Regions from separate parts of the Gallibacterium sp. ZY190522 genome, predicted to be linked through region 1. Evidence: riboswitches for the same ligand, from Rfam matches in the RefSeq annotation. Region 1 holds a riboswitch; the other holds the start of a gene.

Region 1 (7,459 bases):
GTATATTCAGTAAAAAAGCATTGTTGGCAACAGAGTTATTGGCATTAGGAACGCCTATGTTATTGGCAGGAGATGAAATTGGTCATAGCCAGCAGGGCAATAATAATTGTTATTGTCAAGATAATGAATTGACGTGGTTAAATTGGCAAGAAACAGATACAGAATTGCAACAATATGTGGTAGATCTCATCGCTTTACGTAAAGAAATGGCGATAACCGGTATTTATGATGATTGGTGGAATACCGAAAATGCACAATGGTTTACCCCTCAGGGCGAACCGATGCAAACACAAGATTGGCAACAGGGACGAGCCTTAGCGTTGTTATTACAAGGAAAGTATCTATTACTTTTTAATGCTAATCGTGGTGAGCAAATTTTTCAGCTTCCAGCCGGAATTTGGCAGAAACGGTTTGGCGAGGGTCTCAGGATCGAACAATCTCAAGCGATTGTGGCACATCTGGGAGTTGTTATTTTAATGCAATCACTTATTGAAAAACGATAACCACAGGAGAATATTATGAGCGCAGCAACAGCCACTACAACGAAAAACGCTATCCCAACGCGTGAAAGCATTGCCAATGATACGTTAGTTCTTATTTTAGCTGGGGGACGAGGTTCTCGTTTGCACGAAATGACCGATCGTCGAGCGAAACCTGCTGTTTACTTTGGAGGGGCACATCGTATTATTGACTTTGCCTTATCTAATTGTCTTAATTCAGGTTTATTAAAAATTGGGGTAATTACGCAATACGAAGCACATTCGTTATTACGTCATTTACAACACGGTTGGTCATTTTTACCGCGAGAACGAGGACATTTCGTGGATATGTTGCCGGCTCGTCAGCAATTAAATGATTCTACTTGGTATCGAGGTACGGCGGATGCGGTATGGCAAAATGTTCCAATTATGAAAGATCATTATCGTCCTAAATATGTGCTTATTCTTGCCGGCGACCATATTTATAAGATGGATTATATGCGTATGATTGAAGATCATATTGAATTCGGTGGTAAGGCAACTGTAGGTTGTATTGAAGTGCCGAAAGAGGATGCAAAGGCATTTGGTGTGATGGCGGTAAATGAAAAATTAAAAGTGGAACAGTTTGTAGAAAAACCGTCAAATCCACCAACATTACCACATAAACCTGATTCATCTTTGGCATCAATGGGAATTTATGTTTTTGATGCTGATTATCTGTATGATATTTTGGCACGTGAAGCTAGTTACGAAAATACCTCTCACGATTTCGGTAAAGATATTATTCCGGCGATGGTGAAAGAAGGATTGCTTTATGCCCATCCGTTTGAACGTTCAAGCAAAGGTAGAAATACACAAGGTTTGATCTATTGGCGTGATGTAGGTACTTTGGAAAGTTACTGGTCGGCAAATATTGATTTAGTCAGTGAAAAACCTCAACTGGATATGTTTGACAGTAGCTGGCCGATTCGTACTGTACCTAAACAAACGCTACCAACAAAGTTCTTCTATAAACATCCACATAAACAAACTATTGATAATTCACTTATCGGGGGGAGTAGTGTAATTACTGATGCGGAAATCAGTAATTCGGTGCTGTTTGACCACGTTAGGGTAGACGAGGGATCAAAAATTGAATATGCAGTTATTTTGCCTCAAGTAAAAATTGGCAAAAACTGCGTATTACGTCGTTGTATTATTGATCGTAATTGCCACATTCCGGATGGTATGAAAATTGGTGTAGATCTTGAATTGGATCGTCAACGTTTTAGGATAAGTAGTAAAGGGGATATTGTATTGGTAACAGAGCCAATGCTGGAAAAACTTTTTGATCAAGAAGAATCAGCGATTGATGCAACAAAAACAGATAAAGAAGAGTAATCTGTTATTCCTGTCTTAATAAATATCCGCTTTTTATTGATAAAGCGGATATTTTACTTAAAAAAATTAAGGTTAAATCAATGAAAGTACTTCATATTTGTTCTGAATTATACCCATTAATTAAAACTGGCGGTTTAGCTGATGTAATGGGTGCATTACCATTTGCACAACAAGCGGAAGGTATGAATGTTAGGGTCGTTTTACCAATGTATCCGGCGGTAGCAGAAAAACTTCCGCAACATCAACATTCATTACATTTATTCAGTTTTGCCGGACATATTGAAATTCGTTTTGCAGAATATAAAGGCATTGGCATTTATTTAATTAATGCACCACATCTATTTGATCGCGGTGGTAATCCATATCATAACGAATATTATCAGGATTATTCCGATAACTATTTACGCTTTGCAACGCTTGGTTGGGTAGGAGCTTCCTTAGCCGCTGGAGCAGATCAGTGGTGGGGCGAGGCGGATGTTATGCATATGCACGATTGGCAAGCTGGTTTGGCAGCAGCTTATGCTACTGCTTGGCAATTACCATTGAAGAAAATTTTTACCATCCATAATTTAGCTTATGCAGGTATGTTTAATGCCCGTCATATGGCGGAATTACAGCTGCCATATCACTTTTTCCACGTTGATGGTTTGGAGTTTTACGGACAAATTTCTTATCTTAAATCTGGTTTGTATTATGCCGATGAAATTACAGCAGTAAGTCCAACTTATGCTAAAGAGATTACCGATCCTAGTATGGCATACGGTTTTGATGGTTTATTGCAAACTCGAGCAGCCCAAAATCGCTTACACGGTATCTTAAATGGTGTTGACGATCAAGTTTGGAATCCTGCAACAGATAACTACATTGCTAAAACCTATAAACACGGCAAAATGCAAGGTAAGAAAAAAGACAAACAGGTATTGCAGGCAGAATTCGGTTTAACAGAAACAGAAACTGTACCCTTGTTAGTAATGGTTACTCGTTTAGTGGAACAAAAAGGTGCAGATTTGGTGATTAATGCTGCAGAAGCATTAATAAATCGTGGTGTGCAATTGGCTGTGTTAGGAACAGGTGCACCACATTTTGAAGAAGCTTTACGTCAATTAGCAGCGAAATACCCACAACAAATTGGTGTAAAGATTGCGTATAACGAAGCTCTTTCTCACCAAATGGTGGCTGGTGGTGATGTTATTTTAGTACCGAGCCGTTTTGAACCTTGCGGGTTAACACAATTATACGGCTTAAAATATGGTACTTTGCCACTAGTGCGTGCGACCGGTGGATTAGCTGATACGGTAGTAGACACCACACCGGAAACACAAAAACAAAAAATCGCAACTGGTTTTGTGTTCCAATTTGCAGATGTGGAGGGTTTTCTTTATGCTATTGATCAAATGTTGTCTATTTGGCAAAAACCACGACAATGGAGTTTAATACGTTCTACTGCGATGAGCCAAGATTTCAGTTGGCAAAAAGCAGCAAAAAGTTATTTTGAATTGTATAATAAATAATTGATCGAAACTAAAAAAGCATTTCCAATGAGTGATCTGCACCCTAAAGTTAGTCTTATTATCCAACACATAGGGTGCAGATTTTTATGGCTGAATATAGCCGAATTTGTAAGTAGCAAGTCGTTGATTGCTATTTTCAATACTACGAAAGCCTTTTTATTCACCTATCTTACGTTTGCCGTTTCTAGACTAACATTGATTGCTCAATTCAACATTCCAAAACAGAGAAGTAACATCTGACTAAATCTGTTTATATTTCGATATTGAAGGATTACAACTACAACCTAAAAGACGGACTGCAATGAAAAAATACAGATTCAGTCCTTAAAATTGTAGTTTAACTTTTCGGAATAAATCAGTAGAATGCTTTTTATATCGAAAAATTAACAACTCTAAATTCAATAATAAAGAGCAAACCTGATTATCAAAAAGTGTATTTTGGGAAGGAATTATTCATTTTTGGATATACTGTAAATTAATGTAGCATTAACTTTTATATTAAAAGTGACAGGGTAGAAGAGCTTATTACGATAGATAATTTTGAATAATCTACATATTTCAACCCAAAAAGAAAAAAGAAAGGTCTATTATTCAAAAAATAGACCTTAAAAATGGATAATAAATATTACTTAATTTCAAAGCTTTCTAAAGTTGCACCTTTGTCAATCTGAATTTGCATTGCTTTTGGAGTTCTACCTTGACCAGTCCAAGTTTTTCTAGAACCATCCAAATCTGTATATTGATATTTTGCAGGACGAGGAGCCCGTTTTTTATGTTGAGATGGATTGAATTTTTGTAAGCTCATCACTTCTAACAATTCTTCCGGAGAAATACCTTCTGATTTTAATAATTCTTTATATTTTTCAATTTTTTCTTGATGAGCAGCAATACTCTGTTTTTTAGATTCTTCTTCTGCTTTTCTTTCTTCAACAACTTGTTCAAATTTACTGAAAATTGTCATTAATTGTTCAAAAGATAATTCACGAGCTACAAGGCGCAATGAGCGAATATTATTTAATGTTTTTAATAACTCTTCCATTAATAATTCTCCTATGGATATGTTAATAGTATTGGAATAAAAAAGAACAAAGTGATTTTATAGAAAATAATAGAAAAGGTAAATATAAAAATTAATAAAAGAATAATTAAATAATAAATATAATTTAAAAGAACTTGCTTTTTTTGTCACTTGTTGTATCTTTTAGCCACCTGAAGTAGAGGTGCGATTATTATAAGTAGCTTCTTTGAGCTGACAGCTTTGAGAAGAAGGGAAAGGAATAACCGCCGAAATCAATTAAGCGTCATCTTAATTGGTTGGGATCGTTGCCGAAAGGGACGATACTGTCATAGTATTATTTTTGTTTAACTATGGAGCGCTACGAGTTAAGGTGGTTAATCTTTTTTATCCTTCCTTATTTGTGAATCCTTTTGAACACTCGCTAGACGCTTTTGCTTTTTATTAGGTTAGCGTTATGGAACTTACTGATTTTTCTTCTTCTGTGTGGTCGATTGTACCGCCATTATTAGCTTTAACATTAGCCATGCTAACAAGGCGTGTGCTTTTATCATTAACAACAGGGATTGTTGTTGGTGCATTAATGTTGACGAATGCCAATCCGCTTGATGCGGCAATTTATATTAAAAATAGTGTTTTATCATTAGTCTATGGTGAAGACGGTATTAATCATAATAATGTGAATATTATTATTTTTTTATTAGTGTTGGGTGCATTGACTTCATTACTAACTGTATCTGGAAGCAATCAGGCATTTGCTGCTTGGGCTCAAAGACATATTAAAAATAGACGTGGTGCAAAATTATTAACTGCGTGCTTGGTATTTTTTACTTTTATTGATGATTATTTCCATAGTTTAGCTGTGGGAGCAATTGCTCGTCCGGTAACTGATAAATTTAAAGTTTCTCGTGCAAAATTGGCCTATATTTTGGATTCAACCGCCGCACCAATGTGTGTATTGATGCCTATTTCAAGTTGGGGTGCTTATATTATGACGCTTGTTGCTGGATTATTAGCAACACATTCAATTACAGAGTATTCGCCGATGGGGGCATTTGTGGCAATGAGTGCGATGAACTATTATGCAATATTTGCCATTATCACTGTCTTTTTCGTTGCTTATTTCTCTTTTGATATCGGCTCAATGGCTCGCCACGAAAATCAAGCATTACAGGCAGAGCATAACAGTGAACAACAAGATGAAGAAGTTGTTAAAGGGCGAGTTAGTGCTTTAATCGTACCAATTTTAGTTTTAATTGCCGGTACAGTGTCAATGATGATGTATACTGGATATCAAGCATTAACGGAAAATGGGCAGTCTTTTTCAGTTTTAGGGGCATTTGAAAACACGACTGTTGGTATTTCGCTGGTTGTTGGTAGTTTAATTTCTTTTGTCGTTGCTTCGTTATTTGTATTCAATACCATCAGTTTTACTGACTATATTAAAGCTATTCTTCTTGGTTTTAAATCAATGTCCGGTGCAATTACTATTCTCTTTTTTGCTTGGACAATTAATACTATCGTTGGTGATGTTAATACTGGAAAATATTTGGCTAGCCTTGTCAGTGGCAATATGATGACACAATTATTGCCTGCATTATTATTCCTTCTTGCCATTATTATGGCTTTCTCTACTGGGACAAGTTGGGGGACATTCGGAATTATGCTACCAATTGCAGCAGCAATGGCAGCAAATGCCGATCCTGCATTAATGTTGCCTTGTTTATCAGCTGTAATGGCGGGCGCTGTGTGTGGTGACCACTGCTCACCAGTATCCGACACTACAATCTTGTCTTCTACTGGCGCAGCTTGTAACCATATTGACCATGTTACAACACAATTGCCTTACGCAGCAGTAGTTGCAGTTGCTTCATTTGCTGGTTATATCGGGGTAGGTTTTACAGATTCAGCCATTTTAGGTTTTGTAATAACTGCCGTTGCGTTGACGATTTTACTTTTCATTTTTAGATCTCAACGGAAAATTTCAAAATAAATTAAATAAAAATTATATTTTATAAAATACGGCTTTATGCCGTATTTTTTTTGATTTTTTCTAAAATCATTTTATTTTTTTCTTTAAAACGCTGCTTGTTTAGCATTAACTTCTAAAGTTATTCTCATTTGTCGATATGTGTTGCTATAGACAAAGTTAAAAATATGCAGTAAAACTAAATCACAACATCAATAAAACAAGAAAATGGAGAAGGATATGAAAAAATTATCTGGTGCGGAAATGGTCGTTCAATCATTACGAGATCAGGGTGTGGAATATTTATTTGGTTATCCCGGTGGTTCGGTGCTAGATATTTATGATGCTATTCATCAACTTGGCGGTATTGAACATATTTTAGTACGTCACGAGCAGGGGGCAGTCCATATGGCAGACGGTTATGCACGTTCAACAGGCAAAGTTGGTTGTGTTTTAATCACTTCTGGTCCTGGAGCAACGAATACTATTACAGGAATTGCCACAGCCTATATGGATTCTGTTCCATTGGTGGTGCTATCCGGTCAGGTAATGGGGAATTTAATCGGTAGCGATGCATTCCAAGAGTGTGATATGGTCGGTATTTCTAGACCAGTCGTGAAACATAGCTTTTTAGTGAAGAAAGCAGAAGATATTCCTTATATTATGAAAAAAGCATTTTATATTGCTTCAACTGGTAGACCTGGCCCAGTTGTTATTGATTTACCGAAAGATGTACTTAATCCGGCAGTCAAATATAATTACAGTTATCCGGAAGAGGTACACTTGCGTTCCTATAATCCGACTTTACAAGGACATAAAGGACAAATTAAGAAAGCACTTAAAGCTATTCAAATTGCCAAGCGTCCTGTTTTGTTTATTGGTGGTGGGGTGATCACTTCAAATTGTACTGAAGAAGTAACTCAATTTGCACATAATTTAAACCTTCCTGTGACTGCATCTTTAATGGGATTAGGTGGTTTCCCAGGTGATGATAAACAATTCCTTGGAATGCTTGGTATGCACGGCACCTATGAAGCCAATAACGCCATGCATCAGAGTGATCTAATTATTGGTATCGGAGTACGTTTTGATGACCGAACTACCA
Region 2 (7,459 bases), 280 kb from region 1:
AGCCTGTATGGATGTAGATAAAAAAGCAGGTACATTCAGTTCTATTTCGTTAGTATTATGTGGTGTGATTACCTCATTATGTGCACCGTTGTTATTTGATTTATTTTTAATTGTGATGAAGATTTTTTCTTAACCTTTGTAAAAAATAAACCCATCAGTTTTACAACTGATGGGTTTTTCTTCAGGAATCAGATTAACCTGGTAATAGCAGATTAGGAATAAAGGTAATAATTTGAGGGAAAATTGTAATTAAAACCAGTGTCGTGAAGATTGGAATTAAGAACGGTAGTACTCCTTTAGTAACCGTACTGACTGGCATATTACCAACACGAGCTACCACAAATAGCGCCATTCCCATAGGTGGAGTTAAAATGCCGATCATCATATTCAAGGTTGTCATCACACCAAAGAAGATTAAGTCAATATTGAAGTGTACTGCGATAGGAATCAACATTGGCAATACAAGGAATTGTAATGCTAAAGCATCGATAAACATTCCTAAGAATAACAACAATAAGTTGATCATCACTAAAACCATCAATGGTGAATCAGCAAAAGTAATAAAAACTTTTGCAATTTTCATTGCAACCTGTTCACGTGCGATCATATCGCCAAAAAAAGTTACGGTCATTACCATCAACACGGTTACACCAGTAATCGCTACTGCCTCTACACAACTTTTGAATAAACTTTGCAAAGTGAGTTCTTTATAAACGAATTTACCGACAACAATAGAATAAAGAGCGGCAATAACAGCAGCTTCCGTTGGGGTAAATAAACCTGAGAAAATACCGACAATGATAAGAATTGGCGTCAATAATGCCCAGATAGCGCCTTTAAATTCACGGCAAAGCACATCTAACGAAGCTTTTGGCGTACGTGGATAATTACGTTTTTTAGCAATAAAATAATTCATTACCATTAACGCAATAGTAACTAATACACCCGGCACAAAGCCGGCAACAAATAATTTTGCGATAGATTGATTGGAAATCACACCATAAATAATCATTGCAATGCTTGGTGGTACTAACGGCCCGATAATACAAGAGGCTGCTGTAATGCCACCACACATATCGTCATCATAACCGGCATCACGCATTGCTTTAATTTCTAACTGACCTAAACCACCCGCATCAGCTAGAGCAGAACCTGACATTCCGGAGAAAATCAAACTAGCACCGATATTGACGTGTCCCATACCACCACGATAGTGTCCGAGTAATGCCTTTGCGAAATCGAAAATTTTAGTGGTAATACCACCAGTGTTCATCAAAATTCCGGTAAGAATAAAGAATGGCACACTTAATAAAGAGAAGCTGTTTAAGCTGTCTACTAGTTTTGAAGATGCAGCATTGACCACATTCCAACGCGTCATTGTGAAGTAGAGAATAGTGGCAATAAAGAGCGACCAACCGACTGGTGTGCCAATAAACATAATGATCAACCAAACTAACAGGACGATATAAACAGATTCGCTGCCGAATTTTACGTAGTTGGTCACGCGTAGAATTTTAAATATATCCGGATGAATTAAAATTAATGAAATCAATAAAATCGCACTAATAAGAAAAAATGCAGCAGGAAAATAACTCAAGTTATTACGATAGTTCTCAACTTGTGCTTGTAAGAAACGGATTAACATTAACACGGATAATAACGGTAATGCGGCATAAAGCCATTTTTCAGAGATACCCAATGAAACAATCTCAAAAGTAGCTCCATTGTAGAGTTTAATTCCAAAATGGATAAATAAAATAAGCGAGATGAAAATTAACAACTGAGAAAAAGAAACTGCTGCTTTTCGCATTTTTTCAGACATCATATTAGTTAGAAAGTCAATAAAGACGTGTTGTTGTGTCCGAATACCCATTGAAATACCAAGCATTCCAACGTAAACAAATAACAATCTAGCTAACTCTTCACTCCAGATTAAAGGATCATTAAAAACTTGTCGTGCCAAGATTTGTGCAGTAAGAACAACAAATATAATCAAAAACAGCACACCACCTAGCCACTCTTCGAGTTTATTAAAATATTTCATAAATATAACCCCATACATCTTAGGTTAGAAAATCCTTAGCGTCGTATGACGCTAAGGTTTGTAGGATTATTTAGTCAAAGCATTGATTTCAGCAATTGCCTCTTCACCTTCTTTACCATTTTTCTTAATGTATTCTTCATAGTAAGGTTTCATTGCTTCTTTGAATGGGGCGAGATCCGGTTTAGTAACTGTCATACCTTTGCTCTCAAAGTAAGCAATAAGATTTTTTTCACCATCTTCAAATAATTTTGTATGGTAATCAGCGGCTTTTTCAGCGGCATCTTTAACTACTTTTTGCAGATCTTCAGGCAAATCTTCAAGAGTTGCATTACTGACTAAATAAAGTTGGTCATTAAGAATATGGTTGGTCAAGGCTAAATATTTTTGAACTTCTTCAAACTTTTGTGCCTGAATGGTTGGCAATGGATTTTCCTGACCATCTACAGAATTGGTTTGAAGTGCTAAATAAACTTCAGAAAATGCCATTGGGGTAGGTGCAGCACCGGAATGTTTTGCATATGCAAGGTTAGTTGCGGCATTTGGTACACGAAGTTTTAAGCCTTTCATATCTTTGATGCTGTTAATGGCTCGGTTAGAAGTGGTTTGGCGAGTACCGTTATAAGCATCGGCTAAAATGGTGATGCCCAATTCATCGTGGATTTTTTTTACTAAATTTTGACCATATTTAGTGTCAAATAATGCTTCTTTTGCCACTTTGAAATTTGGAATCATATAAGGAAGTGCAAACACTTCTGCTGATGGGTAGAATAATTGGAAACGGGCAGATTCACCGAAAGTGAAATCTAATGCACCATCACCAAGTTGTTTAATCATTGAGCGGTCGTCACCAAGTTGAGCACTTGGATAAAGTGAAATTTCAATTTTGCCTTTAGAATTTGCTTTAACTTCTTTAGCAAAAAATTCAGCAGCTTTGTATTCATTTGATGTTGGACCGGCTACTAAGCCCATTTTTAAATCATATTCTGCGGAAAATGCGGTTGCAGAAAGACCCATACATAGTGTGGCAAGTAATAATTTGTTAAATTTCATTGCGTTTCTCCTATAGAGTTAGATAGTTGGGGTGAAAGTAGCAGATCGTACAAAAGTAGACGGTGCTCGTTTCTTTTATGATTACTATAAATCATTTTTTTATTATAAATGAAGTAATATTTCATTACTGAGAGATAAATCACAAAAATTACAAAAAATTCATCATATTTGTGTTAATTTTGAGTAAAAAAAAGCCTTTGCGTTGGCAAAGGCTTTCAGTTGTATCTAAAATTATTCAAAAAGTTCTTTGTGTAATTTACGAACGACATCATCCGCATTTTCACTTTTTACTAATAGACAAACGTTGTTATTGCTTGCTCCATAGCTGATCATACGCACATTGTAATCAGCAATGGTGTTGAATAAACGTTTTGCTACGCCGGCGGCGTTATGCAAATTGTTGCCGATTAAAGCAACTAACGCTAAACCAGTGTCCACTTTAACAGAAGAAGTCTCACTTAATTCAGTTAAAAGCTCATTAGAAAGCAATTCCGCTCCGGAAGAGGCAGAACCGGTTTTATCCAATGTTAAGGCTATGCTGACTTCTGAAGTGGTAATAGTATCTACAGAGATTTTGTATTTTGCTAGGATATTAAAGACATTTGCTAAAAAGCCTTGTGCGTGCAACATACTTAAACTGGATAAAGTGACTAGTGTTTGATCACGGCGTAATGCAATCGCACGGAATAACGGACGAGGTTGCGGATCACGAGTTACCCAAGTTCCACCTTGTTCTGGTGCTTTACTTGAGCCGACAAAAACAGGGATATTGCTACGTACGGCTGGTAATAAAGTTGCTGGATGAAGTACTTTCGCACCGAAAGTTGCCATTTCCGCAGCTTCAGAGAAGCTCATAGTATCAATTTTTTGTGCTGCTGGTGCAATACGAGGATCAGTGGTATAAATGCCGGCAACGTCAGTCCAGATTAATACATCATTGGCATCCAAGACTTCCGCTAATAGTGCAGCAGAGTAATCACTACCACCACGACCTAAAGTTGTTGTTTTGCCATTTGGCGCACGACCGATAAAGCCTTGAGTAATAATAAGATCACCACGATCAATTAAAGGTTTTAATACTCGATCACAGTTTTGTTGAGTTAATTCATCATTTGGCGCTGCTTTGCCATAATGATCGTTGGTTGCCACCAAAGTGCGAACATCAATCCAAGTGGCACTTGCACCTAGCTCACGTAAGACTTCCACGAAAATTAATGTAGACATCATTTCGCCGTGGCTGATGATTTCATCAATTAATGCCGGTGAAGTAGCTAGGGCTGCTGCATCTGAAAGTGATTCAATATTATCTAATAAACGATCAATTTCTTCTCGTAATACTGCCGCATCTTTAAGTTCATCTAAAATATTATATTGGATTTGTCGAACTTGATTGAGTAAGTTTTCACGTTCTGTTTTTTCACACCCATTAGCAAGAGCTACTAATAAATTGGTGACGCCAGCAGAAGCTGACAACACGACAACACGAGTTTTCGGATCAGAAATAACAATTTTTGCGCAAGACTGCATTGCAGCGTAGTTAGCAACGCTAGTACCACCAAATTTAGCAACAGATAAATGTGACATAGTTTTTCCTTAAATAATGATATTGTGAGTAAAATTAAATTTGCAGAAGGTTAAGGAAAACTTGGAAGAGATGAAACTTGACTTGTTCAGAAGCTCTCCATCGTTTACCGATGACAGCCTTAGGGATTCAGCCCTAATAGCCGATAAACAAAACCCTGGTAGTGTTGTTTATCTCGGCGAAACTCCCCTGATTATTTCTCTTTGGTGCCAGACCTAAAAATAACGACCTGAGTTCCGCGCCTCTCCTGCGTAGCCGAAGCTACAAACCTGTATAGAAATACCTGTTAATGAGAGAATTGTCAAATAAAATTTTAAAAATTAAACTTTTCTAATAAAATAAATTCAGTTTGTGGTGAATGTTGTTGTAAATATTGTTGTAAATATTGTTGGCTATCCTGTTCGATTAATTTATCTTTTTCAGGGAAACGGTTATAGACCAATGCCTTTACTTCAATGTTATGTTGTTGACAAACCATCAGACTCAACAAAGTATGATTGAGACTACCTAATTTACCTGATGTGACTAAAATCAATGAATATTGGCGTTCAGCGATAAAGTCAAGTGTGGTTTTATCTGTTTGATAAGGAACGGCTAACCCTCCAGCCCCTTCAAGCAAGACATAATCATATCGCTGTGCTAATAATTTGGTTTTTTCATCAATAATTGAAGCATCAATATGTCGATTTTCTATTTTTGCTGCTAAATGTGGAGAGCAAGGATAATGAAAAAGATAAGGGCAGGTGTTACCGTTTAAATCGTCTTCGGTCAGTTCAATTCCTTGAATTTTTCGATGAACTAAAATATCGTCTGAAATGTTATCACAACCAGTTTGTATCATTTTTTGCGTGATAACAGAAAAACCTTGAGCCATTAAATTTTTGGCATAAACACCGGTGGCTACGGTTTTTCCAACTTCGGTATCGATACCGCTGATAAAAAGAACATTTTGCATCGCAATTCCTTATATTTTAGCTAAAAATAAACGCATTACTATACGCACATTGAGAATGGGATCAAGCAAAAAGCCATAGCAATATTTTGCTATGGCTTTAATTGGAATGTTACTGTTTAACGATTAACAGTAAATTAGAAACGATAACCTAAACCAACGAAGAAGATGGTTGGGTCAAGAGTAACACGTGCTTCTTGAGAGTGCATTTTACCATTAGCCTCTTTCAAATCGAAAGTCGCTTTGGTCTTAATTTTAGCCCACCATACAGAGGTGTTGAAGAACAATTTATCGGTAATATTGATATCAATACCAGCATTTACAACTGGACCCCAAGAATCCTTCAATTTAAGATTATGTGCAGTAACACCTAATCCTGCATTGTCAATTGTTGAATTAAAGTGAGTATCAAAGAAATGAGTATAATTAATACCTGCACCGACATATGGGCGAGCCGGAGAATTTGCATCTAAGAAATAGTATTGTAAATAGAGACTAGGTGGTAAATGTTTGGTTTTCGCAATAGTACCGACATCTTTAATATCATTATTACCTACAGAAAGTGTATTTAATTTAATTTCGTGGCTAAATGGAGATGCTGCCAATAATTCTACCCCAAGGTTATCGGTAATCATATAAGTACCGGTTAAACCAAGTTGTGCATTACTGTTTACATCAAAATCATAAGATAATGGAAGATCACTTTTATAGTTGTGAGTATCGGTATTCGGAACAGCTAAGATTGGACCACCACGAACAAAGAATTCACCAGCTTGGTGAGCCATTGCCGCAGAAGAAGCTGCTAATAGTGCAGCGGAAGTTGCAAGTGCTAGTGCTAATTTTTTCATAAAACCCTCCTTGAAATAGGTATCTGAGACATTGTCTTAATGACGGCAATAAAGATACCTCTTTTGGGTAGGCATTTTTTTGATAAATATCAATGAATTTATAATTAATCGGGAACTTTTTAACTATATCAAAAATAATAAAGTGAAGTGCAAATATAAAACAGAATTTAGATCAATTTTCGTTTAATTGTGGCAGCAACCACTGTTTTAATACCAGTGCGTGATTATATTGCGGATCTTTAGCAGCATAGAGCAGCGTAACATTTTGTTGCAATAATTTCTGTTTGCATAAAGATACAAATTCAAGACCATAAGGATTATTATTTAATTCAACGAGATAGTTCTGCTTGAACTGTTCAAATTTATCAGCTTCGTGATTGAACCATTTGCGTAATTGCGGTGAAGGTGTAATTTCTTTTGCCCATAAATCAATTTCAGCATCAATTTTTTTAATGCCTCTGGGCCATAACCTATCTACTAAAATACGAAACCCATCGTAATTGTCGATGGGTTGATAAATACGCTTAATTTCTAAATTATTCATATTAGCAATGATATTGTTTTAAGAATGGCAAAATTGGATCACATTCAATTGCCGGTTCGATTGGTTCTTCAGTATCTTGCTCTTGCACTTTTGATTGTTTAGTATCTGAATTTTCCTTCTGTGATTTTTTGTTATCTGTTGTTGTGTTCGTCTTTTCTTCATTCATAGCGTTTTTATCGTCTGTTTGCGTGTTTGTTGCTGTTGATTTTGTGTCTGTGTTAACAGTTTTGGTGTCTGCGCTAACAGATTGGGTTTTCATATCGGATTCCTTCATTTTTGATGCCTGATTTGCATCGGCACTCTTTTTAGTTATCTCTTGCGTTGAAGAGGTTCGTGGTTGCGATGATTTAATTTTACTCTCTACATCGCTCGTTGTTTGTTCTACCGCACTATTATCTTGTTTTCTAACCTTATTAGTTTCTGTTGCTGATTTGTCGCT

Evidence for each region. Region 1 has a riboswitch for lysine ahead of ACXPAV_RS04395 (Na+/H+ antiporter NhaC family protein). Riboswitches for the same ligand answer to the same signal wherever they lie in the genome.
Region 2: another riboswitch for lysine. It lies ahead of lysC (lysine-sensitive aspartokinase 3); the one in region 1 lies ahead of ACXPAV_RS04395 (Na+/H+ antiporter NhaC family protein).

What each region holds. Positions count from the first base shown of each region.
Region 1 is NZ_CM135118.1:875,856-883,314, forward strand. Features, by position in the region: gene glgX (glycogen debranching protein GlgX) at 1-503, shown strand, start outside; gene glgC (glucose-1-phosphate adenylyltransferase) at 519-1,859, shown strand; gene glgA (glycogen synthase GlgA) at 1,940-3,370, shown strand; gene ACXPAV_RS04390 (H-NS family histone-like protein) at 3,996-4,409, opposite strand; lysine riboswitch at 4,578-4,757, shown strand; gene ACXPAV_RS04395 (Na+/H+ antiporter NhaC family protein) at 4,843-6,378, shown strand; gene ACXPAV_RS04400 (acetolactate synthase 3 large subunit) at 6,595-7,459, shown strand, end outside.
Region 2 is NZ_CM135118.1:1,156,692-1,164,150, reverse strand. Features, by position in the region: gene ACXPAV_RS05710 (CidB/LrgB family autolysis modulator) at 1-133, shown strand, start outside; gene ACXPAV_RS05705 (TRAP transporter large permease subunit) at 194-2,044, opposite strand; gene ACXPAV_RS05700 (sialic acid TRAP transporter substrate-binding protein SiaP) at 2,111-3,094, opposite strand; gene lysC (lysine-sensitive aspartokinase 3) at 3,326-4,678, opposite strand; lysine riboswitch at 4,761-4,931, opposite strand; gene bioD (dethiobiotin synthase) at 4,990-5,631, opposite strand; gene ACXPAV_RS05685 (OmpW family outer membrane protein) at 5,766-6,476, opposite strand; gene ACXPAV_RS05680 (DUF488 domain-containing protein) at 6,649-7,020, opposite strand; gene ACXPAV_RS05675 (hypothetical protein) at 7,022-7,459, opposite strand, start outside.